DNA from 4 places in the Actinoplanes hulinensis genome. Region 2 is predicted to be linked to each of the others. Evidence: riboswitches for the same ligand, from Rfam matches in the RefSeq annotation. Region 2 holds a riboswitch; each other region holds the start of a gene.
The links. Region 2 has a riboswitch for cyclic di-AMP ahead of KZ829_RS43865 (transglycosylase family protein). Riboswitches for the same ligand answer to the same signal wherever they lie in the genome.
Positions count from the first base shown of each region.

Region 1: it holds a riboswitch for cyclic di-AMP, as region 2 does, so the genes downstream of both, KZ829_RS03515 (LysM peptidoglycan-binding domain-containing protein) here and KZ829_RS43865 (transglycosylase family protein) in region 2, are expected to answer to the same signal.
Region 3: it holds a riboswitch for cyclic di-AMP, as region 2 does, so the genes downstream of both, KZ829_RS13980 (C40 family peptidase) here and KZ829_RS43865 (transglycosylase family protein) in region 2, are expected to answer to the same signal.
Region 4: it holds a riboswitch for cyclic di-AMP, as region 2 does, so the genes downstream of both, KZ829_RS14225 (C40 family peptidase) here and KZ829_RS43865 (transglycosylase family protein) in region 2, are expected to answer to the same signal.

Region 1 covers NZ_JAHXZI010000001.1:708,225-715,861, forward strand. Annotated here, with positions in the region: gene katG (catalase/peroxidase HPI) at 1-1,194, shown strand, start outside; tRNA gene KZ829_RS03510 (tRNA-Arg) at 1,271-1,343, shown strand; gene KZ829_RS03515 (LysM peptidoglycan-binding domain-containing protein) at 1,347-1,901, opposite strand; cyclic di-AMP (ydaO/yuaA leader) riboswitch at 1,901-2,045, opposite strand; gene KZ829_RS03520 (saccharopine dehydrogenase family protein) at 2,274-3,500, shown strand; gene KZ829_RS03525 (GNAT family N-acetyltransferase) at 3,633-4,238, shown strand; gene KZ829_RS03530 (ABC transporter ATP-binding protein) at 4,239-5,282, opposite strand; gene KZ829_RS03535 (ABC transporter permease) at 5,279-6,064, opposite strand; gene KZ829_RS03540 (TOBE domain-containing protein) at 6,061-6,465, opposite strand; gene KZ829_RS03545 (YncE family protein) at 6,489-7,637, opposite strand, start outside.
Region 2 covers NZ_JAHXZI010000003.1:230,057-237,693, forward strand. Annotated here, with positions in the region: gene KZ829_RS44835 (CoA transferase) at 1-118, shown strand, start outside; gene KZ829_RS07385 (TetR/AcrR family transcriptional regulator) at 280-882, shown strand; gene KZ829_RS07390 (gluzincin family metallopeptidase) at 1,113-2,354, shown strand; gene KZ829_RS07395 (MerR family transcriptional regulator) at 2,516-3,334, opposite strand; gene KZ829_RS07400 (GNAT family N-acetyltransferase) at 3,384-3,878, opposite strand; cyclic di-AMP (ydaO/yuaA leader) riboswitch at 4,115-4,288, shown strand; gene KZ829_RS43865 (transglycosylase family protein) at 4,329-4,838, shown strand; gene KZ829_RS07410 (DUF8820 family protein) at 4,901-5,218, shown strand; gene KZ829_RS07415 (DUF6745 domain-containing protein) at 5,230-6,390, shown strand; gene alaS (alanine--tRNA ligase) at 6,984-7,637, opposite strand, start outside.
Region 3 covers NZ_JAHXZI010000006.1:345,801-353,437, forward strand. Annotated here, with positions in the region: gene KZ829_RS13965 (cytochrome ubiquinol oxidase subunit I) at 1-1,144, opposite strand, end outside; gene KZ829_RS13970 (BlaI/MecI/CopY family transcriptional regulator) at 1,218-1,574, shown strand; gene KZ829_RS13975 (M56 family metallopeptidase) at 1,571-2,479, shown strand; cyclic di-AMP (ydaO/yuaA leader) riboswitch at 2,602-2,737, shown strand; gene KZ829_RS13980 (C40 family peptidase) at 2,755-3,741, shown strand; gene KZ829_RS13985 (MarR family winged helix-turn-helix transcriptional regulator) at 3,885-4,307, opposite strand; gene KZ829_RS13990 (epoxide hydrolase family protein) at 4,391-5,455, shown strand; gene KZ829_RS43950 (AAA family ATPase) at 5,581-6,879, shown strand; gene KZ829_RS14000 (hypothetical protein) at 6,876-7,226, shown strand; gene KZ829_RS14005 (tetratricopeptide repeat protein) at 7,223-7,637, shown strand, end outside.
Region 4 covers NZ_JAHXZI010000007.1:2,951-10,587, reverse strand. Annotated here, with positions in the region: gene KZ829_RS14250 (ROK family transcriptional regulator) at 1-283, opposite strand, end outside; gene KZ829_RS14245 (MFS transporter) at 330-1,571, shown strand; gene KZ829_RS14240 (YciI family protein) at 1,664-2,044, shown strand; gene KZ829_RS14235 (RNA polymerase sigma factor) at 2,041-3,276, shown strand; gene KZ829_RS14230 (heavy-metal-associated domain-containing protein) at 3,373-3,579, shown strand; gene KZ829_RS14225 (C40 family peptidase) at 3,631-4,206, opposite strand; cyclic di-AMP (ydaO/yuaA leader) riboswitch at 4,213-4,387, opposite strand; gene KZ829_RS14220 (CAP domain-containing protein) at 5,084-5,887, shown strand; gene KZ829_RS14215 (aminoglycoside phosphotransferase family protein) at 5,945-6,811, opposite strand; gene KZ829_RS14210 (hypothetical protein) at 7,129-7,637, shown strand, end outside.

The sequences.
Region 1 (7,637 bases), on a different contig from region 2:
ACCCAGTCGCCGGCCGGCGCGCACCAGTGGCGCCCGAAGAACGGCGCCGGCTCCGACCTGGTGCCGCACGCGTTCGACCCGGCGAAGCGGCAGGAGCCGCGGATGCTGACCTCGGACCTGGCGCTCCGCTTCGACCCGGTCTACGGCCCGATCTCGAAGCGGTTCCACGACGACCCGGAGGAGTTCGGCCGGGCCTTCGCCAAGGCCTGGTTCAAGCTGACCCACCGTGACATGGGCCCGATCGCCCGCTACCTCGGCCCGGAGGTCCCCTCCGAGCCGCTGATCTGGCAGGACCCGCTGCCGGCCGTGGACCACGAGCTGGTCGGCGCGGCGGAGGTCGCCTCGCTGAAGGCCGCCGTCCTCGCCTCCAGCCTGTCGGTCTCCGAGCTGGTCGCGACCGCGTGGGCGTCGGCGTCGACGTTCCGTGGCACCGACAAGCGCGGTGGCGCGAACGGCGCGCGGATCCGCCTGGCCCCGCAGAACCAGTGGGAGGCCAACGACCCGGCCCAGCTCAGCAAGGTGCTGGGCGTGCTCGAGGGCATCCGGGCCGAGTTCAACGCGGCCGGTGGCGCCACGAGGATCTCGCTGGCCGACCTGATCGTGCTGGCCGGCACGGCCGCCGTGGAGAAGGCCGCCAAGGACGGCGGTTTCGACATCGAGGTGCCGTTCACCCCGGGTCGTACCGACGCGACCGAGGAGCAGACCGACGCCGAGTCGTTCGCGGTGCTGGAGCCCACCCACGACGGATTCCGCAACTACCTCGCGAAGGGCCACCGCCGCCCGACCGAGGCGCTGCTGGTCGACAAGGCGCAGCTGCTCACGCTGACCGCGCCGGAGCTGACCGTGCTGGTCGGCGGCCTGCGGGTGCTCGGCGCGAACACCGGTGGCTCGCAGCACGGCGTCTTCACCGCGACGCCGGGCGTGCTGACCAACGACTTCTTCGCCAACCTGCTCGACTTCGGCCTCACCTGGTCGGCCACCGACTCCGAGGGCGAGACCTTCGAGGGTCGCGACCGCCGGACCGGCGAGGTCAGGTGGACCGCCACCCGGGCTGACCTGATCTTCGGCTCGAACTCGATCCTGCGGGCGCAGGCCGAGGTCTACGGCAGCGACGACGCCAAGGAGAAGCTGGTCACCGACTTCGTCGAGGCGTGGGTCAAGGTCATGAACCTGGACCGGTTCGACCTGGCCTGAGGCCGGTTGCAGTCCCTCCGGGGCCCGGGTCGGCCGCGCCGACCCGGGCCCCGCCTGCTGGTACCCTCAGGGCGTCGGGCTCGTAGCTCAGTGGATAGAGCAACCGCCTCCTAAGCGGTAGGTCGCGCGTTCAAATCGCGCCGGGCCCACTTTCAGACCTTCAAGCGCTGCCCCACCCGCAGCCGGTGCGGGCTGTCCAGGACCCCCGCGTTGGCCCGGTAGAGGGCCTGCCACCCGCCTGGCACGTCGTTCCGGGCCGCGATCCGAGTCAGTGTGTCGCCGCGGCGTACCACGTAGGTGCCGGTGGTCGAGGACCGGAGAGAGAGGGACCGGACGACCCGGGTCTTGCGGGACGCGGCCGGCCGGAAGCCGTGCCGGGGCCCGCAGTGCGGCCAGGCCCTGATGCCCTGGCCCCGGAGCACCCGCTCGGCGACGCGGATCTGCTCGGATTTACTGGCCCCGTTCGCGGTGTTCGCGTACCGGCCACCGCCGTAGGCGCGCCAGGTGCTGCGGCTGAACTGCAGACCGCCGTAGTACCCGTTTCCGGTGTTGATGCGCCAGTTACCGCCGGATTCGCAATTGGCGATGGCCTCCCAGTTGATCGAGGCCTGTGCGGGGGCGGCCGGCCCGGCGAGGGCCACCCCACCGGCCAGGCTCGCGGCGACGAGGCCGACTGCCCGCTGGAACTGTTTCCTGGTCTGAACCATGAGCTTGTCCTCCACGCCTACGAGGTCAGCTGTCGGGTTCGGGCAGAGGTGCCCGGCCGCCGGTGTGGCGGCTTCACCCCGAGGCGCGTCAGCGCCGAGGAACTCTTGGGTCCCCCGCTCCTTGCCGTTCGATGTCGTCTGGACCGTGACCAGCGGCAGGACTCGGCGTTCCGGCCACGGTGCCCGCATGGCGGGCTGCGTATCCGCCGCGCCCGGCGGGCATGGCCGAGCAGCGGCGATGGAGTTGTTCCAGGTCACAAATTAGCGTCTTTGATCATTTTTGTATGTATAACGGGTTGATCTCGGCGCGCCGACCGCGCGAACACACGAACGGCTCGCGTGTACTGCACGGAGGGTGCACAATCTGCGGCCATGAACGATCCACAACGCGAACTGGACGTCATCGTCTACGGCGCCACCGGTTTCGTCGGCGTGCTGACCGCGCGCCACCTGGCCGAACACGCGCCCGCCGGCACCCGGATCGCGCTGGCCGGCCGCTCGCGCGCGAAACTGGAGAAGGTCGCGGGTGAACTCGGCGTCGACTGGCCGATCGTGGTCGCCGACGCCGACGACGAACCGGCGCTGACCACGATGGCCGGGCGCGCCCGGGTGGTGCTGACGACCGTCGGCCCCTACGCGAAATACGGCCGGCCGCTCGCCCGCGCGTGCGCCGTCACCGGCACCGACTACGTGGACCTCACCGGTGAGGTGCTGTTCGCCCGGGACAGCATCGACGAGAACCATGCGACGGCGCAGCGCACCGGCGCACGGATCGTGCACTCCTGCGGCTTCGACTCGATCCCGTCCGACATCGGGGTGCACGTCCTGCATGCCGCGGTACGCGCGGACGACGCCGGGGAACTGACCGACACCACGCTCGTCGTGACGCGGCTGCGCGGCGGATTCAGCGGCGGCACCATCGACTCGATGCGGCACCAGGTCGACGTCATGAAGAAGGACCGCCGTCTGCGCCGGGTGGGTGCGAGCCCGTACTCGCTGAGCCCGGACCGGGAGGCCGAACCCGATCTCGGGCGCCAGCCGGACATGGTGACGCTGCGAGGCTCCGACGTGGACGCGAGCGTGCGCGGTCACCTCGCGCCGTTCGTGATGGCGTCCTACAACACCCGGGTGGTCCGGCGCAGCAACGCGCTGCGCGGCTGGGCGTACGGCCCCCGCTTCCGCTACCGCGAGGCGATGCGGGTGAGCGGCCCGGCCGCCGCACTGGCCGTCAAGGGCGCGCTGAACGGCCTGGTGATCGGCTTCGCGCTGCCGCCGGTCCGGTTCCTGCTGGACCGGATCCTGCCGGCGCCGGGCACCGGGCCGGACGAGAACGCCCGGCGCAACGGTCACTTCACCATGGACATCTTCACCACGACCTCGTCGGGGGCGCGCTATCGCGCACGGGTCAAGGCCAAAGGCGATCCGGGGTACGCGGCGACCGCCGTGATGCTCGGTGAGTCCGCCCTGGCGCTGGCCCTCGACCGGGACCGTCTGCCGGAGTCACCCGGCGGCGTGCTCACCCCCGCGACCGGGATCGGTGACGCACTGGTCGACCGCCTCCGCACGGCCGGTCTGGAGATCACCACCGAGCGGCTGTAGCGCGATCACCATGCGCCCATCCTCCTCAAGAGCGGTATCGGTGATCCGACCGGTGGACGGTAAGGAACTGTTCAGGGGCCTCCTTTCGATCGCCACTAGCCGCAAAGGCGTTCTTAACGGCACGATTCAGGGGTGACCGTCAGCCCGTTGCCGTACCCGCTCAGGCTGGCGGGTAGCGGTGTCGTGCTGCGCGAATGGAGCCCCGACGACCTCGACGACCTGGTCGCTCTGCTGGACGAACCGGACATCGCCCGCTGGACGCTGATGCCGTCGCCGTTCGATGTGGAGTCCGGTCTCGCGTACCTGCGGCGGGCCCGTCAGGGCCGGGTCGGCGGCAGCCGGATCCAGCTCGCGATCACCACCGACGGCGGGCCGCCACTCGGTGAGGTGCTGCTGTTCAACGTGCGGTCCGAGCCGCACGAGGCGGAGCTGGGCTATCTGGTCGGGCGGCCGTACCGGCGGCGGGGCCTGGCGTCGGCCGCGCTCTCGCTGCTCACCGGGTACGCGTTCGACACCCTGGGGCTACGGCGGCTGCTGTTGCGGATCGACCGCGGCAACACGGCGAGCACGTCGGTGGCGCGCCGCTGCGGCTACCGTCCGGCCGCCGAGCCGGCGATCCAGCAGGCCGGCCCGTACGGGCCGACCGTGCTGGACACCTGGGAGTACGTCGAGGGCCGCCCCGGAACCCAGCAGGACCGCCGGCGGAACCTCGCATCCCGGCGGTACGGCCGGCGGTGACTACCCGGAGGCGGGGTAGGCGCGGGTCTCCGCGGCCTTGACCGCCACCCACAGCTCCTGCCCGGGGGTGAGACCCATCTGCGCGGCGGCCGCGGGCGTGATGTCGGCGGCCACCGAGATCGGGCCGTCCAGGCGTACCCGCAGGCTGTCGCCGTGCTGCTGGACGTCGGCGATCACGGCCGGCCAGGTGTTGCGCGGGCTCCCGTCCGGCTGGTGCGGGTGCAGGGCGACCGCGGCCGGCGGGAAGGCCACGAAGGCGTCGCCGTGCACGATGTCGGTGCTGGTCAGGACGAACCCGTCGGACAGTTCGACGGTGTGCCCGCCGCCCCGGCCGCGGTACAGGTTGAGTCCCACGAGCCGGGCCACGTAATCGGTACGCGGGCGGGCCGTGATGGTCGCCGCGTCGCCCTCCTGCACCACCCGGCCGTGCTCGACGATGACCAGCCGGTCGGCCAGGACCAGGGCGTCCAGCGGATCGTGCGTGACGATCAGCGTGGCGCCCGGGTGCTCGGCCAGGTGCCGGCGCAGCTCGCCGCGGGTCTCCAGCCGGGTCCGGGCGTCCAGGGCGGCGAGCGGCTCGTCGAGCAGCAGCAGGACCGGGTCGACGGCCAGTGCCCGGGCCAGCGCCACCCGCTGCGCCTGCCCGCCGGAGAGCTGCCGGGGCTTGCGGCGACCGTGCTCGGCCAGCCCGACCCGGCCCAGCCAGCGATCCGCCACGGCGTGCGCGGCCTTCCGGTCCAGGCCGTGCCGGCGCGGGCCGAACGCCACGTTGTCCCGGGCGCTGAGGTGCGGGAACAGCAGGTAGTCCTGGAACACCACCCCGATCGGGCGGCGCTCGGTGGGCGTACCCCGTAGATCCTCGCCGCCGAGGGTGAGGTGACCGCCGGAGAGTGGGGTCAGCCCGGCGAGCGCGCGCAGCGCCGTGGTCTTTCCCGCGCCGTTCGGGCCGAGCAGCGCGACCGTCTCGCCCGGCTCGATCCGCAGCCCGATGTCCAGCCGGAAGACGCCGCGCTCGGCGACGAGACGCGCGTCCAGAAGGCTCATGGCGCGGTCAGCCAGCGGTCGCGGAGCCCGGCCAGGATGGCGACCGAGACGATCAGCAGGATCAGGCTGAGCACGACGGCGCCCTCCAGGTCGCCGCTCTCCATGGTCTGGTAGACCGCGAGCGGCATGGTCTGCGTGATCCCCGGATAGTTCCCGGCGAAGGTGATCGTGGCGCCGAACTCCCCCAGCGCTCGCGCCCAGCAGAGCACCGCCCCGGCCGCGATCCCCGGTGCCACCAGCGGCAACGTCACATGCGTGAAGGTCGTCCAGCGGTTCGAGCCGAGCGTCGCGGCGGCCTCCTCGTACCGGCTGTCGGCGCCGCGCAGCGCCCCCTCCACCGCGATGACCAGGAACGGCAGCGCCACGAACGACTCGGCCACCACCACGCCCGCCGTGGTGAACGGCAGGCTGATCCCGAACGTCTGGTCCAGCCACTGCCCGACCAGACCGCGCCGGCCCAGCGCCAGCAGCAGCGCGATGCCCCCGACCACCGGCGGCAGCACCAGCGGCACGGTGATCAGTGCCCGGACCAGTCGCCGCCCGGGAAACTCGACCCGGGCCAGCAGCCAGGCCAGCGGCACCCCGAGCACCAGGCAGAACACGGTCGCCACGGTCGAGGTGAGCAGCGACAGCCGCAGCGCCGCCACCACACCCGGCTCGGTCAGCCGCTCGAACAGGGTGGCCCACGGTGTCCGGGCGAGCAGCCCCACCAGCGGCAGGATCAGAAAGAGCAGACCCAGGATCGCGGGAACAAGCAGGGGTACGGGGACGCGCGTCCTCAATGACGCCCCTTCGGAGCCCGCTCGACCACCACGGTCGTCGACTTGATGACGGCGACCGCGATCGATCCCACCTGGAGATCGAGTTCGTCGACCGCCTCCCGGCTCATCAGCGACACCAGCCGGAACGGGCCGGCCTGGATGTCGACCTGGGCCATCACGGTGTCCTTGACGACCGCGGTCACGATGCCGCGCAGCCGGTTGCGGGCCGACGACTCGTCGGAGCGGCCGTCCGGCTCGGCGGCCTGGGCGCGGACGAAGGCGGCCAGCTCCACCCCGTCGATCACCCGGCGCCCGTGCTCGTCCCGGCCCGCCGCGAGCCGCCCGGCGTCGACCCAGCGGCGCATCGTGTCCGGACTGACCCCGAGCAGGTCAGCCGCCTCCCCGATCTGAAAGACCGTCACGAGCGATCACTCTAGTTCCCGCGCTACTTCGTGTAGGTGAAGTACTTCCAGGCGCCGTACGTGGTGGCGTTCACCATGTCGCCGTCGTTGCCGTTCCAGATGTACTCGGCCCGGACCCGCCATTTGGAACCGGCCGGGTAGGTGCCGGCGAACCGCAGGTAGGACTTTCCGTACCGGTCAAGCGGGAAGTAGCCGGACCGATAGTTCGTCCACTTGCCACCCTTGTACCGCTGGATCACGGTGTGCTGGTAGCGACCCTGGTGGCGGGGCATCCCGATGACGAAGTTCGGGTCCTTCGTCGTCCGGAAGTGGTAGTACTTCGTGTTCCCGATCTTCCTGGTCTTGTAGTGCTTGCTGACCCCGAGCAGCACGCTGACCCTGGTGTAGACCCGGGACTGCACCGAGCGGGCGGCGTACTCCGCGTCACCGGTGAACTTCACGGTAAACGTGGTGTTGTACTCCAGGACGTAGTTCACGCTCACCTTGCCGGCGCTGTTCACGGTCGCCCGCTTGATCAGCTGCGTCAGGTAGGGATTCTCGGCCCAGATCTCGACGGTCCGGTTCGTGTGGGTCTTGCCGAGCGTCGCGGTCAGGGTCGCCGTCGCCTTGTACCCGTACGTCGTCCCGTTCCTGTCCAGGCTCAGCGCCGGGGTGAACTGGGTGACCCCGACCCGCACGGTCTTCTCGAAGGAGCCGTCGTAGCTGACCCGGTAGAGGAAGGTGCCCAGGTACGGCGGCGTCTCGGTGAAGGTGAACGCCCCGGTGCTGTCGATGACCGGGTTCCCGACCACCTCGGGCGCCGCGCCGGTCAGCCGCTCATCCTGGCGGGTCACCTGGAGGGTGTGCCCGATCGGAAGGTTCTTCGTGGTGCCGGTGAGGGTCAACGGCCGGCCGTTGACGACCGAGGTGGGCCCGGTCACGGCGAGTTCGCCGTCGGCCGGGACCGTCACCTGGCTGGGTGTCGGCGAGGGCGGCGGCTCGGTCAGGGTGTGCAGGGCGTACTCGCTCCCGTTCCGGGTCACCGCGAGAAGCCGGTCGGCGCCGGGCTCCCAGATCAGACCGCCGGGCGCCAGCTTGTACGGAAGGGCGGCGCTCCACAGGGTCGCGCCGTGGCCATGAACCGTGACATGTCTGTCCTGCCCGAACGCGACAAGACCCTGAGCCGCGATGTC
Region 2 (7,637 bases):
GCTGGGCGACGGCTGGACCGGCATCAGCCCACCGGGCCTCCTGGACGGCCACCCCCTGCACTGGCCCCACCTGCTACCCCGCTACGGCCAGTCCTCGCCCACGTTTCCGTCGGATTGAACAGGCGGGAACGGACAGATCGGGTGGCCCGCCACTCACGCCCGGACGGGCGCGGCACGGTCTCGCGTGGCAGGTGCTCGCGTGGCTCGGCGGGACGGGGCCGGTGCTTTCGTGGCGGGTGTGGCCGTACCCCCGATGGTCTGGGTCTTTAGGATTTCGGCATGTCGGCGGTGGGATCTCGGGAGCGGCCACGCCGTGGCGACGCGCGATTGCGGCGTGCCGCGCTGCTGGCCGCGGTGGGGGAGTTGCTGGCCGAGCGTGGGCCGGGGTTCTCGCTGGCGGAGGCGGCCGGGCTGGCCGGGGTGTCGACGGCGACCGCATATCGGAACTTCGCCGATCCGGGCAGTGCGATCGACGCGTTCTTCGCGGAGCTGGTAGGGGATCTGCTGGAAGCGTTCGACCGGTTGCCCGGTGGCGGGGATCCGCTGGCGGACGTGCGCGCGGTCTGCCGGGAGTGGGTCGAGCAGGCGTCGCGGTGGGGTGCCGCGGCTGTGCACATCCGGTCTCCGCGGGGTGTGCTGGCGCGCCGTGGCGAGGAGGACCCGTTCGTCGGCGGGCTGTATGAGCGGCTTGCTCGGCTCGTCGAGGCGGCGATCGCGTCGGGGGCGGTGCCGCGGCAGGACGTGCGGTTCGCGGTGCTGATGTGGGTGACGATCTTCGATGAGCGGGTGGTCGTGGACCTGACCCGGACGCTCGAATGGAGCGCGGACGAGGCGGCGGAGCATCTCACCGGAGCGCTTCTGAGGGTGCTGGGGCGATCCTGAAGGGGTGTTCTCTCGTCTTTTGGATGGTTCTTGGACAGGTACGTTGACTTACGCTCGACTGAGGAATCCGCTGTAGGTCCTCGGAAATTCAACGGCGGCCGGAGGCTCTCATGTCTTTGGAACTGGATCGCAGGCTCGCGGATGTCGGCACCCGATTCCGGATCTTTCCTCAACCCCGATTTTTGATGAAGGCGGACGGATCGGGGCCGCTCTTCGCGGAGCCCGAGCTGGTGACTGTCTCGATCGAGCCGGCCGCCATGCGGCCCGGACCGGGCGACGACCGGATGTTCGTGGTTGACGCGATCGGCAAACTGCCCTACAACAACTTCTTCCGGCCCCCGTTCCGCGGGACCAAGCGGGACCCGATCCAGCCGGACAGCGAAGGTCATTTCGATCACCTCGATCCGGCCACCCGGGAATTCTCGGCGGCCACCATGTACGCGACCGTTCGCCGGGTCCTCGACATCTGGGAGGACTACTTCGGGCGGACCATTCACTGGCATTTCGAGTCCGATTTCGATCGACTGGAACTGATCCCGTTGATCGAGTGGAACAATGCGCAGTCCGGGTACGGGTTCCTCGAATTCGGCTTCGGCCGGTCGGCGAACGGGACGATCGACCACACCCGGCCGTACTGTGAGAACTTCGACGTGCTGGCCCACGAACTGGGGCACAGCATCATCTTCGCCGAGGTCGGCGCGCCGGCCAGCAGGCAGGACGAGGGCATCGACTACGGCGGCATGCACGAGTCGGCCGGCGACCTGGTGGCGATCGTGTCGTCGCTGCACTTCCACTCGGTCGTCGACCATCTGCTCGAGTCGACGCGGGGCAACCTGCTCACCATCAACGGCCTGGACCGGGTGGGGGAGCTGTCCGACAGCCGGGAGATCCGGGTCGCGTTCAACGCCATGCGGATGTCCGACGTGGGCGACGAGCCGCACGACCGGTCGTTGCCGCTCACCGGGGCGATCTTCGACACCATGGTCGAGGTCTTCCAGCACGACCTGGTCGCCAAGAAGCTGATCACCGACGACCTGCGGATCCGGTCGACGAACCTGCCCGGCACGGTCCAGGACCTCGACGAGATCCAGGCCGAGTTCGCGGCCGCCTACACCGGCAGCGAGGAAGCCTTCAAGGAGTCGCTGCTGCGGGCCCGCGACTATCTGGGCAGGCTGCTCGCGGTCACCTGGAGCGCCATCTCGCCCGACTTCCTGACCTATCACGGCATCCTGCGGGCCATCCTCCAGGCCGACCGGGAGATCACCGGCGGCGAGAACGCGCAGATCATCCGGGAGTGCTTCGCCTGGCGGGAGATCGCCCCGGTCCCGACCTCGATGCTGCTGCGGCCGCACACGCTGGCATCGTGCGGTCTCCAGTCGAACGACAGCGCTTCCGCTGCGGCGTCGCACCGCGACCGCCTGCTCCCTGACCCGCGCCCCAACGGCTCCGCGACGACCTCCGCTCATCTCTGACCTCCGTCCCTCTGCGCGGGTGCCCGCAAGCGCGTCGTCAATCCCACGGCGCGCTCGCGGGCACTCGCCCGCCGTCTGTTTGTGTCTGCGGTCTGTCGGCGTGGGGCGTGGACCCGGGGCCGAGCGGATGCGCGAGCGACCCGGGTGCGCACAGGTGTCGATCAGAGGCGATCGATGGGGAACTGGACCTCGGTGAGCAACTCCTCCGGGGCGACCGTCTGTGGGTCGTTGAGGTAGACCTCGCACGGCGGCCCGGCCGGCTTCCGGCCGTGAGCCTCGATCCACGTGAAGGCCTCGTGATAGGCGGGGGAGATCTCCGCATGCGGTCCCTGGTGCACGATGACCGCCGCCGGCCCGCCCGGGACCTCGCGGAAGACCACCGGACCCTCCGCGAACGCGATCCCCACCGGGACCGGGATGCAGATCTCGATGTCGCCCGAGACCCGCTCGTCGATGACGTTGTGGTAGATCACGAACGGGGCCCCGCTGGGCGAGGCGCCGGCCGTGCCGATCGCGCTGACCAGCGTGCTGAACCCACGGGCCATGTCGGCCCCGATCGTGGGGAGGATCGTGTGCAGGCGCAGGGCCGCCACCGGCCGGGAACCGATCTGTCTGGTCGTCACCTGGTAGGGCATGGCATATCCTCCTCGATCGATGAGCTGTTCGAGGAACCGCAGCATCCGCTCCTGCTCGGCGAGCCGGGACCGTAGCCGTTCGCGATGATCCTGCAGTCGCTTGGAAACGATCTCCGGATCGTCGGACGACAGCACGTCGCGGATGTCACCGATCGGCATGTCGGTCTGGCGCAGCACCCGGATCGCCTCGGCCTGCCTGGCCTGCGACCGCCGGTAGTAGCGGTAGCCGGACGACGGATCCACCCGGGCTGGGATGAGCAGGCCCTGCTCGTCGTAGAAGCGCAGCGCCTTGATCGACAGCCGGCTCATCCGGGAGAAGTGCCCGATCGGGATCATGTCGTCCATGTGGTTCCTCCGTTCCTCACCGAGGATCGAGTCTCCCCTGAGGGGAGAGTCAAGCGCCGCGGTACTCGCGGACGACGTCGTCGCCGTCGCGGCCGGTCTCGGCGAAACCCGCTCTGGCGGCGACCGTTGCCGACGCCACGTTGGCCGGGTCGTGCCGGATCGCCACCCGCTCGATACCGGGCAGGGTGAGGGCGACCCGGGTGAGAACCCGCACGGCGGCCGTCATGTGGCCACGGCCGGCATACGGCGTACGTATCCAGTAGCCGATCTCCAGGACGGCCGGCCCCATCCGGGTCATCAGGCCGATCGAGCCGATCAGCTCACCGACCGCCGTGAAGATCGCGTAGTTGAAGTTGTCGCCGTCGAAGTTACGCCCGATGAAGTCCCGGGCCTGGCCGACGCCGTAGTCGTCGGTCGCGAACGGCAGCCACGGGCTCAGCTCGGGCAGTGACTCCTGGACGGCGGCCGCGAGTTCGGCGGCCCACTCGGGTTCCCAGCGCTTGAGGACCAGGTCACCGGCGTTGATCATCTCGGGTGGTTCCATGAGCGGACATTGTGCCCGGAGCGGGCGCCGGTTCGACGCGCAGGCCGGTGACGAGGTCCTGATGAGGCACGAAAAGCCGCTCTAAACAGGAATAACCCCTGTGCCGGGTATTTCTGGGCGAAAGCAAGATCAAATCGGGCGAATACTGAGAAGAACGTCACTATCCCCGGCGTGAGGCTTGGTATTCATCCATCGACCGTGGATACCGTCGGGCCGTCCCGCGTACGGCGGGCACTGTGGACGGACCGCCGAATCCTGCCGCCGCCCACGGACACGAATCGACGGCAGGAGCGGGGGACCCACTTTTTCCGGCGCGCCGCGCGCGCCTCGGGGTGAAGCCGTGCGTGAAACGGCCGGGCCACTCTGCCCGAACCCGACAGCTCACCTCGCAGGCGTGGAGGATCATCCATGTCTCGGATCGGTAGACGAACGCGCCTTGCCCTCGGTCTGGTGACCGCCGGGGTGACCGGAGCCGGCCTCCTGCTCGGCCCGGCGGCCCCGGCTCAGGCCGCGGCCCGCCAGGTCAACTGGGATGTCATCGCCAAGTGCGAGTCCGGCGGACGCTGGCACATCAACACCGGGAACGGCTACTACGGCGGCCTGCAGTTCAGCCGCAGCACGTGGAAGGCGAACGGCGGCGCCAGATACGCGCCGACCGCCAACAGGGCCAGCAAGGCCGAGCAGATCGCGATCGCCGAGAAGCTCTACAAGAAGCGTGGGCTCAGCCCATGGCCGACCTGCGGAAAGAAGCCCGGCGTCTACAAGAGGACGTCCAGCGGGAAGAAGCCCGCCGCGAAGAAGCCGAGCGGCAAGACCTATGTGGTCCGCTCCGGCGACACACTCGCCTCGATCGCGCGCAAATTCAAGATCAAAGGCGGTTGGCGTACGCTCTACGCGCACAACAAGGACCGCATCTCCAACCCCGGCCTGATCTTCGTGGGGCAGCGGATCCGTCTCTGAAAAGTGTCGTACCCCCTCGGTAGCGTCCCGCGTGACAGAGAAAGTGCTGCCGGGGAGGCCGGATGTTCCGTCAGGGCGATGTGCTGATCATCCCGGTGCCGCAGGCCGATGTCCCGGCCTGCGCACCGGTCCCACGCGATCGGCGAGGGCGGATGGTGCTGGCCCGAGGTGAGGCCACCGGCCACGCGCACGTGGTCGGTGGCCCGGGTCTGCAACTGCTCGCCGACCTCGACGATCCGGAGCGGATGTTCCTCGAGGTGCCGGCGCACGGCCGGGTCACCCACGAGGAGCACGGTCCGATCCCGCTGCCCGCCGGGCACTACCGGGTGGTGCGCCAGCGGGAGTACATTCCTGGCGCCTTCCGGCCGGTCGCGGACTGAGGGGGCGGGCTGTGCGACTGACACACACACAGGAGTCGATGGCCGCGGCGATCGAGGACCAGTGGCTGGCCGCGGCGATGGAGACCGGCCCCGCCGACCGCGCGGCCGCGGAGGAGGGCGTCCGGGAGGCGTACCGTCTCGCCGGCACCGAGCCACCCGAGCGGATCTACTGGTTCGGTTCGCCCCGCGCGGCCGCGGCCGCCGCGGCGTTGCTCTCTGGGGCGGTCGAGCCGATCCCGGGCGCCGATCCGGGCGGGGCGGTCCCGGAGTGGTTCGCTGAGGCTCAGGCCGAGCTGCGCCTCCAGGGCTGGGCGCCGGGGGAGCGCGCGGGCCGGTCGATGCGCGGCCTGGTGCGGACGGCGCCGTGGGCGGCCGCCCGGAAAGCCGCTCTCCTCGCGCTCGGCGCCGACGGCTGGGCTCAGCTGAGCGCCGCGGCCGGGCGCCGGTCCTGGCCCCTGGTGATGGACATGGTCGCGGGGCGTCTGCGGTCCCGGATCGGTGAGGACCTGGCCGCCGAACTGCCCGGCGCCGGGCCGGCGGTGCTCGACGCCGTCTACGGGCAGCACGACGGGGCGTGGTTGAGCACGTTCGAGGCGGCGGCACGGGTGTGCCCCGAGGCAGGCCTGATGACGGGCCTTGCCGGGCTCGCCCGGGTGGCCCGGCACAGCGGCTGGTGGTGGGCGTTCGAACGGGTCGCCGTGCTTTCCGAGCGCCCCGTCATCCTGGCCCGGGACAACGTCGGGCGGCTGCACCGCGGTGAGGGCCCGGCCATGGAGTTCACCGACGGATACGGATTGTGGGCCTGGCGCGGCATGCCGATCCCGTCCGGCCTGGCGGCCGAACTGCCGTCCCTGACCGTCGACCGGGTCCGCCGGGAGACGAACGCCGAGATCCGCCGCGTGATGCTGGAGCACTTCGGCTACGAGCGCTACCTGAGCGAGGCCGGCGCCAGGCGGATCGGCTCCGACGAGACCGGCACACTGTGGCGGCTCGACCTGCCCGGCGACGAGCCACTGGTGATGGTCGAGGTGATCAATTCAACCCCGGAGCCGGACGGCACAAGCCGCGTCTACTGGCTGCGGGTGCCACCCGAGACCCGCACTGCCCGCGAGGGCGTGGCGTGGACGTTCGGCCTGACCGAAGAGGAATACCAACCCCTGATCCAGACCTGACCCCACAGCCACGGTGTCCCGCCGCGGCCCGGCCGCCCGACGGCTTACCCCCCGAGGGCATCAGGGCCTGTCCGGTGCGGCGTGGCCCATGCGGCTGCGTGGCTCCGCCGGTAATTCGGTCGCCCGGCCTGCGCCCACTGGCCAGTAACTGTTCGGCCGCTTACGGACCGCGCGGCTGACGCGGAGGCCGGGAAGAAGGGCGCCCACGGTCGTGGCCAGTCGGCTCCGTTCCGGCAACGAGCCGAGCCGGATCTTCGCCGCGCTCCAGGTGAGGCACGCGAGCAATGAGCCGTTCCGCGCAAGGGCCTGACTACTGACAACTCCCACTGATCGATAACAGCTATGGCCGCATGTCAACTCGCATCAGTTGATGTGAATTGCGAGTTGTGGGAAGCCCTTGGTCGTCTCCTGAGATGCGGCGTCTGACGCCTCACAGCCATGGGTCAAAGTCGCAGATGGCCGGATCGTCAAAGTGGGCGAGTCGGGCATTGAGCATCGGCGAAGAGCACGGTTTGGCTCGTCGGCGAAGGGTTCTGGCCAATGGGTGCACTGGCCAGAACCCTTCGATCCCGAGGGCAGTGAGAGCTTCGCGCCTACCGGCCGGTGGAAGCAGCAAGGGCGGCCTCGGCCTGAGCCAGGGCCGTCTTCAATGCTGTGTTGTTGCGTCCTCCGGCGCTGGCGATCGGACCCGTGCCGCCGGCACCTCCGCCGATGGTGGTGGCTGCCTCGATGAGGAGTTGGCGGGCTTGGACTCCACGATCCAGCAGCGGGCGGTTGATCGCTGCCACCAGAAGTGCTTTGCCGTCGTTGATGGTGGCGAGGACGGCGCCCGCAGGGGTGGCTTGTGGCAGGAGGTCGACGACGGTGGTGGCAAGCGTGCGAAGCTCGGCAGCCGCCATGTCGCTGACCTGCGCGGTCACGAGCGTTCCGTTGCCGAGGTCACGACGTTGTCCGGCCAGTTCGGCGGCGACGGTATCCAGTTCCCGGCGACGGTATTCGGCCAGGGTCTTCTCGGCGTCGGCGAGCGCGCCCAGTCTCTTGCTGAGCGTGGCGATCAGGTCGTCGGGTCGGCTCCCGAGCAGCTGGGTGACCTCGTCGAGGAGGCGGTGTTCGTGATCGGCTCGCTGGAGGGCGTCGCGGCCGGTGAGGGCTTCGATGCGGCGGAGGCCGGCGCCGATGGACGATTCGCCGAGGATGCGCACTGGCCCGGCTTGAGCAGCGTGGGTGACGTGAGTGCCTCCGCAGAG
Region 3 (7,637 bases), on a different contig from region 2:
GGGCGAGCAGGACGAACCGGCGCAGCCAGCGTGGCGTGCCCTGGCCGGGCCGCAGGAACGTGGGGAGCGGCGGCATCCGCCGGGCGGTCTCCCAGGTGGACCACAGGTGGTAGGCGGCGACCGCCATCGCCAGGATCCCGGCGCCCATCATGAGGCGGAAGGTCCAGAACGCGACCGGGATCATCGGTACGTAACTGCCCGGCCCGTACTGGGCGACGTACGCCGCCTGCAGGTCGTCGATGCCCTGCACGGTCCCGCCGAACGATCCGGTGCCCAGGAAGGACAGCAGGCCCGGGATCTCGATGCTGAAGAACGGCCGGTCGTGGCCCAGCTCGCCGATCGCGAAGACGGAGAACGGCGCAGCGGTGGCGGTCTCGTAAAGGGCTTCGGCGGCGGCCATCTTCATCGGCTGCACGGCCGTCATCACCTTGCCCAGATGGTCGCCGCTGATCGCGGTGACCGCACCGCCGATCAGCATGGTCCAGGCGCCGACCCGGGCGAGCGTGCGGAAGGCGGGGTCGGCGACGGTGCGCCAGATGCCGATCGCCATGAGGAGCCCGCCGCCGGCCATCGCGGCGCCGCCCATCGTGTGCGGGAACGCGGCGAGCACCACCTCGTTGGTCATCAGCTCGGTGAAGCTGGTGAGCACGGCCCGCCCGGTCGACGGGTCCAGTTCGTACGCCACCGGGTTCTGCATGAACGAGTTGGCGGCCAGGATGATGTACGCCGACAGCAGCGTGCCGACCGCGACGACCACGATGGTGGCGGCGTGCAGACGGCGGGGCAGCCGGTCCCACCCGAAATACCACAACGCCAGGAACGTGGCCTCGAGGAAGAACGCGAGCATCCCCTCGATGGCCAGCGTCGGCCCGAACACGTCGCCGTAGAACCGGGCGAACGCGCTCCAGCCGAGCCCGAACTGGAACTCCTGCACCAGGCCGGTGACCACGCCGACCGCGAACGTGACGATCAGCAGCTTCCCGGTGAACTTGGCCAGGTGCAGATACTTCTCGCGGGCGGTGCGCAGCCAGGTCAGGTGGAAGCCCGCCGCGGTGGCGGACAGGCAGATCGACACCGGTACGAACAGGTAGTGGTAGATCGTCACGACCGCGAACTGCAATCGAGTCAGGTCGAGCACGTCCATGGCAACCCCTCTACGACGATTCGTAGTAGATACTACGACTCGTAGTACGACGTCGTGCAGTAGACTGCCTCACATGGCGAGGAACGACCTCGAGCGCGAGGTCATGGCGAAACTGTGGGACGCACGCGAGCCGCTCACCGTGCGGCAGGTGCACGATCTGCTCAGCCGTGACCGCGACCTGGCGTACACGACGGTGATGACCGTCCTCGACCGGCTCGCCAAGAAGGGCCTGGTCGTTCAGCAGCGAGCGGATCGTGCCTACCGTTACGCCCCGGCGCAGACCCGCGAGGAGATGACCGCCGGTGTGATGCTGGACGCGCTGAGTGCCACGCCGGACCGGGATGCCGCGCTCGCCTACTTCGTCGGCCAGCTGCCGCCGGAAGCGCTGAGGGCGGCCATCGAGAAGGCCGGCCGTAACATCGAGCGGTGACCGCCCTCCTGCTCGGCGCCCTCGGGCTGACACTGTCGCTTGCCGTGCCGAGGCTGTTGGCCAACGCCCGCTGGCCGGACCGCGCCCCGGTGGCCGGGGTGCTGCTCTGGCAGGCGCTGACCCTGACCGCCGTGCTCTGCGCGCTCGGGGTCGTGCTCGCCGCCCCGGAAGAGGTGGTCCGTGCGGCCGGCGCGCGGCACCCGGAGACCGTCGCGGCGCTGCTGTTCTCCCTGGCGGTGGCCGCGACCATCGTGACCCGGCTGGTGGTCTCGCTCGTCAAGGTGACCTCCCGGGCCCGTGCCCGGCGCGACCGGCACCGCATGCTCGTCGACCTCCTCGATCGGGTGGAACGTCATGACGGCCTGAGCGGGGGAGAGGTGCGGGTGCTGGAGGCGCCCCTGCCGCTGGCCTACTGCGTGCCGGGCCGGAACCCACGGGTGGTGCTCAGCGACGGCGTGCTCGACGTGCTCGACCGGGAGCAGGTCGACGCCGTCCTCGCCCACGAGCGTGCCCACCTGCGGCACAAGCACGAGCTGGTGATGGAGTCGTTCACGGCCTTCTACCAGGCCGTGCCCGGGCCGTTGCGGTCGAAGGCGCCGCTGGACGCCGTACACCTGCTGTTGGAGATGGTGGCCGACGATGCCGCGAGGCGCCGCACCGGGCACGCGCCGCTGCGGGCCGCGCTGGCTCGTCTCGCCGACGCCGTCCCCTTGGCGGAGGAGGTGACCGCCGACCCGGAGGGTGAATCACGGCGACGGCGCCTGGCGCGGCTGGATCGTCCGGGCCGTAGCTCGACGGCACTCGCGGTGGCCGGGACGGCAGCGGCCGCGGGTCTGTTGGTGCTACCCACGGTGATCGTCGTCGTGCCGTGGCTGGCGCGTGCCCTGAATACCTGGCCATTCTAGTAACCCTCCGTATTGCCGGCTGTTCGTACAGTTCGGCGGGCTGTGCGACCTTCATTTGCCGGCATGATCCGAGTACGGTGGTCCCCGGTTCGGCAGCCCCCCATCGTCCATCCGGCCGATCTGGCGAACCACCGCCCAATCGCGACACGCGAACCGGGGACCCAGGTCAGTGGGGTGAAGCCGTGGCACCACGCGCGGCCGGGCATGCTTCCCGCCCGAACCCGTCAGCTAACCCGGTCGGCGGCTGAGTGGGAAGAAAGGACGACGCACACAACGTGAAACGCAATGGCGCGCGTCGCGCCGGCCTGCTGCGCATCCTGGTTTGCGCGCTCGCCGCGGCCGGCCTGGTGATCACGGGTCCGGTGGCGGCCCATGCCACTCCCTCGCCGTCCACCGTCGAGGGTCAGATCGACGAGGAGTGGAACAAACTCGAGCCCGTCATCGAGGAGTACAACGCCAACCACACGAAGCTGACCAAGCTGCGGAAGCAGCAGAAGCAGCTGGCAAAGACGCTGACGCCGCTTCAGCTTCAGGTGGATGTCGCGATGGCGCAGGTGCGAGGTCTGGCGGTCGACGCCTACATGCAGGGCCCGCCGGGAAACCTCAACGCTCTGCTGAGTGGTGACCCGGACGGTCTGGTGGAGAAGCTCACGCTGCTCGACCAGCTTGCCCACAACCAGGAGGCCTCGATCTCCAACGTCGCGAAGCTCCGCGACAAGTACGCCGCCGACAAGGCCACGGTCGACCAGCTCGAGTCCGAGATCTCCGCCCGCGACACGGACCTCGCGACGAAGAAGACGGCGATCGAGAAGGAGATCACGAAGCTCCAGAAGCTCCGGATCCAGGCGTACGGCGACGCGAACATCGACGACGGTCCTCTGCGCACCGGCCCGTGCCCGGTCACGTACACCAACGACAAGGGTGGCCGTGCCGCCCAGAAGGCGTGCGACCTGATCGGCAAGCCCTATGTCTTCGGCTCCGAGGGACCGAACAGTTACGACTGCTCGGGCCTGACGAAGGAGGCGTGGGCCGCGGTCGGTGTGCATCTCGAGCACTACACGAAGGACCAGTGGGGCTCGGGCACACCGGTGAGCCGGAGCGAGTTGAAGCCGGGTGACCTGGTCTTCTACTACTCCGACGTGCACCACGTCGCCATCTACATCGGTGGTGGCCAGGTGGTGCACGCCCCGCACACGGGAGACCACGTGCGGATGGCGACCATCGATCGGGGGCCCATCGCCGGCTATCGCCGACCGGGCTAGAAAACCCTCCGGGAAAGACCGCCGTCGTTTCGCGCCGGCGGTCTTTCTTTTGATTTCGTACGCCTTCGTGAGCCGCCGTGGGAGACCCGCGAGCTCCCCGGCCCGTCGCGGCCGTGCCGCGCCCGCCGGGGGTGAGTGGCCCGTCACCCGCCCGATTGATGGTGCTCCAACAGCCGCTGCAGCAGCCCGGTCAGTTGCTCGCGCTCCGGGCCGGACAGGGGTGCCAGCAGCTCGTCCTGGACCGCGTGTGCCCGCTCCGACAACTCCTCGGCCCGCTCCCGCCCCCGCTCGGTGAGCCCGACGATGTTGCGCCGCCGGTCCGCCGGGTCGGGTGACCGCTGCACATGGCCCGCCGACTCCAGCTCGTTGAGCGCCCCGACCAGATCGCTCAGATAGATCCCGGTGCGCCGGCCGAGCGCCGCCTGACTGGCCGGACCCTCGGTGGCCAGGGAGCGCAGCAGCCGGTAGTGGTAGCCCCGCGCCCCCACCGCCCCGAACCTCTCGACGATGATCCGGTGACCCTGCGCCGAGACCTGACTCAGCACCCAGCTTGGCAGCTCTTCCACGTCGCGATTTTAACATTGGGCTCTCTAACGTTGACGAATCTAACGTTGGACTTCTGAACGTTCGCTAGTCTAACGTTAGTCGCATGAACGAATCCAGTGTCCGGGTCCCGCAATCCGAACTCGACGATCTGACCGCCCGGCTCGGCCACACCCGGTGGCCCGACGCCGCTCCCGGCGACTACGGCATCCGGCTCGATCGGGTCCGGGCACTCGCCGACCGCTGGCTCGGGTTCGACTGGCGGGCGCACGAGGCCGAACTCAACGCCATTCCGCAGCAGGCCGTCGAGATCGGTGGCGACCGGATCCACCTCTTCCACGTCCGTTCCGCCGACCCCGGTGCCCTGCCTCTGCTGCTCACCCACGGCTGGCCGGGCTCCACCGTCGAGTTCCTCGACGTCATCGGCCCGCTCAGCGAGCACTTCCACGTCGTCGTCCCGGCCATCCCCGGTTTCGGGCTCTCCGGGCCCACCACCCGGCCCTGGGGACTGCGCCGGGTGGCCGAGGCCTGGGCCGAGCTGATGTCCCGCCTCGGCTACCGGCGCTACGGCGCCCAGGGCGGTGACTGGGGCTCCGGCATCTCCCGGTCGCTCGCCGCGGTCGCCCCCGACCGGGTCGTCGGCGTCCATGTCAACTACCTGCCGACCCCCGGCCCGGCGGAGGGCCTCGGCCCCGAGGATCAGGAGCGGCTCGCCAGGACGATGCGGCTGGCCGCCAACCGGCACCCGCACCAGATCCTGTTCGCCGCGACTCCGCAGACCCCGGCGTACGCGTTGAACGACTCCCCGGCCGGGCTGCTCGCCTTCCTGGGTGAGAAGTTCGACACCTGGGCCGACCCGGCCACGCCCGTCCCCGACGACCGCATCGTGGCGGATGTCGCCCATCACTGGCTGTTCCGCACCGCGGGTTCGGCGGCCCGCATCGTCAAGGAGACCGGCCTGGACGGCCCGCAGGCGCCCTGCCCGGTGCCGCTGGGTGTGGCCGTCCTGCCCGGCGACATCACGCAGTCCGTGCGCCCGCTCGCCGAGCAGCGCCACGACATCCGCCACTGGACGGAGTTCCCGCGCGGCGGCCACTTCGCCGCACTGGAGGTCCCCGACCTTTTCACCGCCGACGTGACCACCTTCTTCCGCACCCTGACCGGCCGATGACCCCGGCACGAGCGCCGGGAGCGGCCGGGGAGGAGCGGTGGGTGCGGGAGACAGATCGGCGCCGGGGGAGCCGTCGGGGTCCGTCCGTGGTCGGTGGGCGGCGTGGCGGGGGCATAATCGCCCGCATGAGCGATGCCTTGATCAACAGCCTGGCGGCCGCCGTCGAAGCACGGCCCGACGACCTGACGCTGCGGCTGCACCTGGCCGAGATGCTGGTGGCCGCCGGCCGGGGGCCGGAGGCGATCGGGCATGCCGCTCAGATCCTGGCCCGCGAACCCGGCAATACCGGAGCGCAGCAGGTCATGGCCCGGGCGCTGGGCGGGACAGCGCCGCCCGTGCCCCCGGTCGGTGAAGAGCAGGCACCGCCGACCGCGACGGTCGCGCCCGAGGCGGGGGCACAGTCGCCGGAGGCGGCGCCGGAGAGACCCGCGACGGGTGGGTCCGGGATCGACTGGACGGCCATGGAGGAGCAGTTCGGGGACGTGGTGCCGCCGCGGTTCGCGCGGGCCGACGGCGAACCCGATCCGGTGCGCGGGCACGCCGACCGAGCCTTCGACGTGGAGCGCTCCGCCGTCACGCTCGCCGACGTCGGTGGCATGGCCGAGGTGAAGAAGCGGCTGGAGGTGTCGTTCCTCGGGCCGCTGCGGAACCCCAAGCTGCGCAGCCTGTTCGGCAAGAGCCTGCGCGGCGGGCTGCTGCTCTACGGCCCGCCTGGGTGTGGCAAGACGTTCCTGGCGCGGGCGGTCGCCGGGGAGATGGGGGCGGCGTTCATCTCGCTGTCGATCACCGACGTGCTGAACATGTGGATCGGCAGCTCCGAGCGCAACCTGCACGACCTGTTCGAGTCGGCTCGCGGGCACTCGCCGTGCGTGCTGTTCCTCGACGAGATCGACGCCCTCGGGCACAAGCGCAGCCAGTTGCAGTCGTCCATGCGAACTGTGGTGAACCAGCTGCTCACCGAACTGGACGGCGTCGACGGCGGCAACGACGGGGTGTTCGTGCTGGCCGCCACGAACGCGCCGTGGGACGTCGACGCGGCCCTGCGCCGCCCCGGCCGCCTCGACCGCACCGTGCTGGTTCTCCCACCGGACCGGCCCGCGCGCGAGGCGATCCTGGAATACCACCTGCGGGATCGTCCGGTCGTCGGGATCGATCTGGCCGCCGTCGCCGCCGCGACCGAGCACTACTCCGGCGCCGACCTGGCCCACCTCTGCGAGACCGCCGCCGAGTACGCGATGCGCGACTCGATCGCCACCGGCGAGGTCCGCATGATCAGCCAGGCCGACATGCTGGGCGCGGCGCGCGAGGTCCGGCCGTCGACGGACGCCTGGTTCGCCACCGCCCGCAACGTGGCGATGTTCGCCAACGAGAGCGGCGAATACGACGATCTGGCCGCCTACCTCAAGAAGCGCAAGCTCCGATGATCCGCTCCCTCGTCGCGGCGGCCGTCCTCTCCGTCGCTCGCGTCCTGCTCGCCGGCTGTCACCTGCTGCGGGCGGGCTTCCCGGCCGCGGCCCGATTCCTGCGCGCGACCCGCTTCGGGTTCGCGGCGCGGATCCTGGGCGCGGCGCGCCTGGTGTTCGCGGCGCGCGTGCTGGGCGCGGCCCGCCGTCTGCTCGCTGTCCGGTTCCCGCGCGTGGCCCGTCTTCGGCCCGCCGTCCGATTCCCGCGCGCGGTCCGCCTACTGCTGGCCGCACGCCTTCTGCACGTGGCCCGTTCCCTGGTCGTGGCCCACCCACGTGTCGCGACCGGCGACGGCGGCGGCCGGTGAGTGCCGCGGCGCGGGCACGGGCGCTTGCCGACGTCGGGCGTCTCGAGCAGGCCGAGTCGGCCGTTCGTGCGGGACTGGGCGAGACGCCCGCCGACCCGGAGTTGCTCGGACTGCTCGCCGGCCTGCTGCGGCTGCAAGGCCGTTACCCGGACGCTCTGGTGTCGGCCGAGGCCGCGGTCGCGGTGGCTCCGGAGATGGCCGCCGTGCACATCGAGCACGCCGAGTGCCTGCTGCTGCTCTCGCGGCCGGACGACGCGCTGGCCGCCGCCCGCGAGTCGGCCCGGCTCCGCCCGGACGCCCCGGAGCCGCACCGCTCGGTGGCCCGTTGCCTCATGCTGCGCCGCGACTTCGACGGCGCCCGCGAGGCGGCCGGGCGTGCCGTCGGGATCGCGCCGCAGTCCGTACCGGATC
Region 4 (7,637 bases), on a different contig from region 2:
CGGTCAGGGCCAGGCGCAGGGCGCGGCGGGTGACGTGTGCGCCGATCGCCCACCGGCTGTCGGGCACGAGCTGGTAGACGGCGGCCGGTTTGCCCATCGCGGCCCGGCGGACCCCGGCCGGTGCGATCAGGCCCTCCTCCAGCAGCCGGGCGATGACCTTGGAGACGGCCTGCGGGGTCAGGCCGGTGACCTCGGCGACCGTGCCGCGCTCGATGGTCGGCCGGGTGCGGGCCAGCGTGAGGACCAGGGCCTCGTGGTAGTCGCGGAGGAAGGCGAGGTGCACGGGCTCACACTACAACTAACGCAACAGCGTTGCTAAAGTCCGGGCCATGACCGACAAACGCAACAGCGTTGCAGAACTCGACGCTGTGGCTCCCCACCCCGGCGCCGACCGCCGCTGGCCAGCCCTGCTCGCCCTCGCCTTCGGCGCCGTCGCCATCGGCCTCACCGAGTTCGTCCCCGCCGGCCTGCTGCCCCAGATCGCCCAGGACCTGCTCGGCGCCGAATACACCCGATCACCGTCCGACGCCGTCGCGCACGCCGGCTGGATGGTCACCGCGTACGCCCTCGGGGTCGTCGTCGGCGCGCCCCTGATCGCCGCCGCGACCGCCCGGGTGCCGCGCCGGCGGCTGGTCCTCGCCCTGCTCGTGCTCTTCGTGGCCGGCACCGTCGCGTCCGCGCTCGCCCCCGGATTCACCCTCGTCCTGGTCGCCCGGTTCGTGGCCGGGCTGCCGCACGGCGCCTACTTCGGCGCAGCCGGTCTGCTCGCGGCCAAACTGATGGGCCCCGGGAACGAGGGCCGTGGCTTCGCCGTCGTGCTCAGCGGGCTGACCATCGCCAACGTCGTCGGCGTGCCGGCCGTCACCTGGCTCGGCCAGCAGTCCGGCTGGCGGATCGCCTACCTGGTCATCGCCGGTGTCTTCGCCCTCGCACTGGTGGCCGTGGCCGCCACCGTGCCGGACGCGCCCGCCGCCGACGGTTCCCCCGCCGCCGAGCTGCGCTCGCTGCGCCACCCGCTGGTCTGGTTGACCGCCGCCACCGCCGCCATCGGCTTCGCCGGCTTCTTCGCCGTCAACAGTTACATCGCCCCGGTCACCACCGAGGTCACCGGCCTGTCCGCCGGCACCGTGCCGTGGGTGCTGGTCGCCATGGGCCTCGGCATGACCGTCGGCAACGCGCTCGGCGGCTGGTACGCCGACCGCGACCTGCACCGCGCCACCCTCCTCGGCTTCACCGCGATGATCGCCACCGCGGTGCTCTTCGCCCTGACCGCCGGCACCACGGCCGGCCTGTTCACCGGCGCCTTCCTGATCGGCGCGACCAGCCTCTTCCTCGGCCCCGCCCTGCAGTCCCGCCTGATCACGGTCGCACCGGGGGCACAGTTGATGGGCGCGGCGGTCAACCAGTCCGCCATGAACATCGCCAACAGTCTCGGTGCGGCTCTCGGCGGAGCGGTCATCGCCGCCGGTCTCGGCTACCGCGCCCCCGCCTGGGCCGGCGTCGCCCTCGGCCTGGCCGGCCTCGCCCTGGCCGCTGCCGGGTTCACGCTCGACCGCCGGCGGGCCGTCTGAAAGATTCTGTTCCGATGGTGTCGTATCAAGGGGCGGCCGTTCGTGGAATCGGTGTGCGGCGTCCGCCGGACCGGTATCAGAGGGAGACGACCATGCCGGAATACCTGATCACCTTCAACGACGAGTGGGTGCCCCACCACACCGAGGAGCAGATCCGCGCGAAGTCCGAGGCGGTCCGCCCCGTGATCGACGAGATGCTGGCCGAGGGCGTGCTGATCTTCAGCAACGGCGGCCTCGACCGGTCCACCACGCTGTGCAGCGTCGAGACCGTCGACGGGGAAGCCGTCTTCACCGACGGCCCGTTCGTCGAGACCAAGGAGCACCTCGGCGGGTTCGCCGCGGTGGAGGTGCCCGACGACGCGACGGCGCGCTACTGGGCCGGCCGGCTCGCGACGGCGCTCGACTGGCCCCAGGAGGTGCACCGGTTCCGCGGCCCCGGAGCCGACCGTGCCGGCTACCTCGGGAAGCAATGAGCGCTGGCGCCACCGAGCAGGCGATCACCCGCGCCCACCGTCAGGAGTGGGCGCGGCTGGTCGCCGGCCTCGCCCGCCGTTTCGGTGATCTCGACATCGCCGAGGAGGCGACGGCCGAGGCGTTCGCGGCCGCCGCACAGCGGTGGCCGCGCGAAGGCGTACCGCCGAATCCCGGCGGGTGGCTCGCCACCACGGCATCCCGCAAGGCGATCGACTGGCTGCGGCGCGAGGCCCAGCGCGACGCCAAACACCAGGCGGCCCTCATCGTGTACGACGACAGCGCACCCGAACCCACCGGCCCCGTCGAGGACGACCGGCTCCGGCTCGTCTTCACCTGCTGTCACCCGGCGCTCGCCATGGACGCCCGGGTGGCGCTCACCCTGCGCCTGCTCGGCGGCCTCACCGTCGCCGAGATCGCCCGCGCCTTCCTGGTCCGGGAGACCGCGATGGCGCAGCGCATCACCCGTGCCAAGACGAAGATCCGGGCGGCCGGCATTCCCTACCGGGTGCCGTCGGCCGGCGACATCCGCGAGCGGCTCGCCGGCGTGCTCGCGGTCGTCTACCTCATCTTCAACGAGGGCTATCTCGCCGGCGAGGGCGACGACCCGGTCCGCGCCGACCTCACCGACGAGGCGATCCGCCTCGGCCGCCTGCTGCGCGACCTGCTGCCCGGCGACGGCGAGGTGGCCGGGCTGCTCGCCCTGATGCTGTTCACCGACGCCCGGCGGCGGGCTCGCGTGTCCGACAGCGGGGAACTGGTGATCCTCGCCGAGCAGGACCGCAAGCTTTGGGACCGTGACCTCATCGCCGAGGGCGCCGCGCTGGTCCGGGAGCGGATCGCGGCGGCGGCGGCCGGCGGCCCACCGGCCGGGCGCTACCAGATCCTGGCCGCGATCAACGCCGTCCACACCGAGGCCCGGTCGGCCCGGGAGACCCCCTGGCCGACGATCGTCGCCCTGTACGACCGGATGGTGCGGCTCGACCCGTCACCGATCGTGCGGCTGAACCGGGCGGTCGCGGTCGCCGAGGTCGACGGCCCGGCCGCCGGGCTCGCCGAGGTCGACCGGCTCGCCGACGTCCTCGACGGCTATCACGCCTTCCACGCCGCCCGTGCCGACCTGCTGCGACGTCTCGGCGACGGTGCCGCGGCGGCCGCCTACGACCGGGCCGTAGCCCGCACCGACAACGCGGCCGAACGGGCGTACCTCATCCGCCGCCGCGACCAGCTCTGACCCACGACGCGCCGGGCCGTCTCCCCAGGCCTGAATACCCTAGGGGGGTAGGGGTAGTGTGGTTGGTCGGCGTCCGCTAACGACAAGGAGACCGTGATGGCTGTCAGGACCTACACCGTGACCGGTATGACCTGCTCACACTGCGTCAACTCGGTGACCGAGGAGGTCGGCAGGATTCCCGGCGTCACCGGCGTCGAGGTCGACCTGACCTCCGGCGCGGTCACCGTCACCAGCGACCAGCCCGTCGAGGACACCGCGGTGGCCGCGGCCGTCGACGAGGCCGGGTACGAACTGGCGAGGTAGTCATACACGCCAGCTGCCCGCACCCTGTGGTGGGTGCGGGCAGCGCTGTCATCAGGCCAGGCGCCGGACGACGTAGTTCGAGCTCCAGATCCTCTGCTTGCTGACCGGCTTGCCGGTCCGCGGCGCCGACCACATCTTGCCGTTGCCCGCGTAGATGGCGGCGTGGATGCCGTACGAGCCCCTGCGGATGATGATGAGGTCACCGGGGCGGGCCTTGGCCTTGCTGATCGCCTTGCCGTACTTCTGCTGCAGGTTCGCCTTGTGCGGCAGCTTCTTGCCCACCGTCTTCTTGTAGACGTAGAGGGTGAAGCCCGAGCAGTCGAATCGGTTCGGCCCGACGGCGCCGAACACGTAGGGCTTGCCCTTGTGCCGGGCGGCCTCGGTCACGACCCGGGCGCCGATCGGCTGCGCCGCGGTCACGACCCGAGTGCTGGTCGCGGCCTCGACGGTGACGGTACGGCTCACCGTCACGTTGGTCCGGACGGCGGCGACGCTCGGCGCCTGTGGGGCGGCGGAGGCGGTGTGCGGTGTGCCGAGCCCTCCAGCGAGAAGACCGAGACCCACGGACAGGGCGATGGTGCCGGTTCCCAGGGTGCGGAAGTGCCGGCTCGAAGTACGTACGTGCACGGTGAAGGAATCCCTCCGGCACGCCTGCGAGGTTAGCTGTCGGGTTCGGGCGCGAAGGAATGCCCGGCCGCACGCTGGCGGCTTCACCCCAAGATCCGTTACCTGCCACTGGCGGTGGCGGATCGATATGTGGTTCCCCCGTCCCTGCCCCCGATTGCCTCATGCTCGCCAAGTGGCTCGTGTCGCCGGACCGGGGCAGGGCTCGGCGTGGTCCGTGCTGACACGACCGGCGAGCAGGTGCCCGCCGCCCCTCCTTGATATCCCAGGTCCCGGGGCCGCCAACCCGCCTCGGCATCCACGGCCGCCGATCGATTCGGCGAACGGCGTCCCGGTTGCAGGACGGGTGCGAAGTTTTCCGACACGCTGTGTTCATGGACGGTGACGCCTCGGTGATGATCTTGTGTGAAACTGATCACGATAAATCCGGATCGCTGTCTCCGTCGCCCCGCCGCCGATCATCCGTTCTGTCGAGGGCGGGCCGACTCACCGGCTCGCCGGGCACGGCCAGGTGGTCGAGCGCCGTCACCGGCGGGCCGGGGCTTCACCGGCCGGGCGCTCACCGCACACGACTCCTTGGTCCTCGCGTCAAGATCCCTCCGGCCGGTTGCGGCCGCGTCCTCTCGTGGTCCGGCTGAGCGCATGTCGAACGCTGGTGGGCCCGTGGGCTCCGCGGCCAGGTCTTTCAAGATCGATACGGTACGTCCGGAAGCGTCCACGATCCGCAAGATGACCGCGAACGCCGCCGGTGCCCGGATCGATCGCGGCAACCATTCGGAAACCGGCAAACACCGATTCTGTGATCGTCGCGGCCGGCGCCCCGTCGAAGTGACTGGTGAGCCCGCAAACAGCGGGTTGCACATTTCGAAAGGGTCTGCTCTTGCGCCAGCTTCTTCGCCGCTTCGCTGTGACCGCCCTCCTCGCCCCGGTCGCCGCCGTCGGCGCAACCACGATGATCGCGAGCCCGGCCGAGGCTGCACCGGCGAAGCCTGGCCCGACGCAGCCCGACTACGGGCAGTACGGCTCCTGGTACGGCTCCGGCAACTACGACTCCGGTCGGTACGGCTCCGGAAACTACGACTCCGGCCGGTACGGCTCCGGGAACTACGACTCGGGCAGGTACGGCTCCGGGAACTACGACTCGGGCCGGTACGGCTCCTGGAACCCCGGTCCGGGCCAGCGCCCGTCGCGGCCGGCTCCCACCACGCCCGCCCCGACGAAGCCCGCCCCGAGCCAGCCCGCCCCGAGCCAGCCCGCGCCGACGACACCCGCCCCGGGCAACACCACGCCGGCCAAGTCGACCGAGCAGGCCCTGCAGGACGAGGTCAACCGCCTGATCAACGTGGAGCGTGGCAAGAACGGCTGCTCCGCCCTGACGGTCAACGAGCAGCTCACCAAGGCCGCCCGCGACCACAGCGCCTGGATGGCCCAGACCGGCACGTTCTCGCACACCGGCAGCGGCGGATCCAGCTTCGTCGACCGTGCCAAGGCGGCCGGCTACGCCCAGCCGTCGGCCGAGAACATCGCCTACGGCTACCGCACCGCCTCCGAGGTGGTCAACGGCTGGATGAACAGCACCGGCCACCGCACCAACATCGTCAACTGCAAGTCCAAGACGGTCGGTGTCGGCGTGGTCTTCAAGGCCGACGGCACCCCGTACTACACCCAGGACTTCGGTTACTGACGCCTGACGCCTGACGCCTGATGCCCCAGCCGCCCTGTGCGGCTGGGGCATCTCGCTTCAGCCCCCTCCTTCACCCGGCCCGTCGATGGCGTGGACGAGGCGCCGACAGCGCCGAGGATCATCGGTCAACCCGGCTGCCAGCCCCCAGAGCCAGTAATCCACGGCCCGGTAGAGAACCCCGTCGCGACAGCGATCGAGATCGAGGTCGGCAGCGCCCACGGCGATGTGGAAGTGCTGAAGAATGCTGTCCGGCCCGGGCATGTCGTCGAGCCGGGTCCACAGCACACGGGCCAGGTCGTAAGCGATGTCACCGCGCAGCAGCACGGGATCGACGATCAGCCACGGTTCTCGTTCACCGCGCAACACCTGCCCGCTGTGCAGGTCACCGTCGACAGCCAGACCGGAGTCGGCACGCGCCATCCGGGCGCCGGCCGCCACCGCGCGATCGAGCAGGACCTCGTCGAAGGGACGGCCCAAGCGCCGCCATTCAGCCGGCATCGCCGTCAGGCGCCGAGCCACCACTCCCGCAGTACTCGGTGCGTGCGACGGCGCCGGAACCGCCAGCCGGCGCATCATCCGCCCCAGCACCTCGACCGCCTCCAGCGACGGCGCCCGGGCCAGCGAGCCTTCGATGTCCAGCCGTTCCAGCAGCATCACCCCGGCATCGACGTCGGCCTGGACGAGCCGGACGGTTCCGCGGCCGTCCCAGAACCGCAGCGCGGCCACCTGCCCGGCGACGCCGGGACCGGGAGGCGTCAGTCGAAGAACAAAAAGATCTTCACCCCGGGCAACGGGTACGACCAGCGCGTTCGACCCATGCACCGGCGCACCGGTGACGGTCAGCCGCCACCGGGCACACCAGTCCGCAACGAGCGCGGGCAGCCGGTCCAACCAGCCGGCACCGCCGTGCCACCAGCGCGGCATGTCCCGAAACGACTGTGGCACTTCCACGACCGACCTCGCCCCGCGGTCCGGCGAATCGCTTCCACTCGTCAAGCGCCGGCCCTCATCCGTCGACGATCACTGGGCGACAACACCTCAGCGTAGGCTCCCCGACAGGCCCGCGACCGCCGGCCGCGCCGGACGCCGGCCTCACCACCTTCGACACCGCCGACATGTGCGCCCACCGCCCGGCGTCCTGACCATCGCCGTCGTCCGGTAACCACATCCGCCCAGGTCATGAGAGGCCGCGGCTTCGGCCGTCGGTAGTATCCAGCGACAGTTCGAGTCCTGGAGCGTTGATGACCTACCCGCCGCCGCCCGGTGAACCGCTTCCACCGCCCGTCGACCCGTATGAGACGCCGCAGCACACCGCGCCACTCTACGAGCAGCCGGACTTCGGTCGGCCCACCTATGCCCAGCCGAGCTACGGCCACCCGGGCCTCAGCCAACCCGAGTATGGCCGGCCGGGTATCCCGATGGCCCCGCCGCAGCGGCAGGGACAGTCGCGAACGGTCGCGATCACACTCCTGTCGGCGGCGATCGCGCTCGTCGTACTCGTCGGCGGTGGAATCGTTTTTTATCTGGTCGGAGAGAAGTTCTCCCAGAACGAGAAGGCGAGCCCCGGCCCGAGCGAAATGGCGAAGGCGGACATCAGCATCCGTGAGCCGAGCACGCTGAACGGTCATTCCAAAATCGAGGCCCAGGAACTGTCCTCGCTCACCATGGACCTGGCGAAGGAACTGGAAGGCTACCCGGGCGCCGCGAACGCGTTCGGGGCCTTCTACGGGTCCCTGGCCGACAAGAAGAT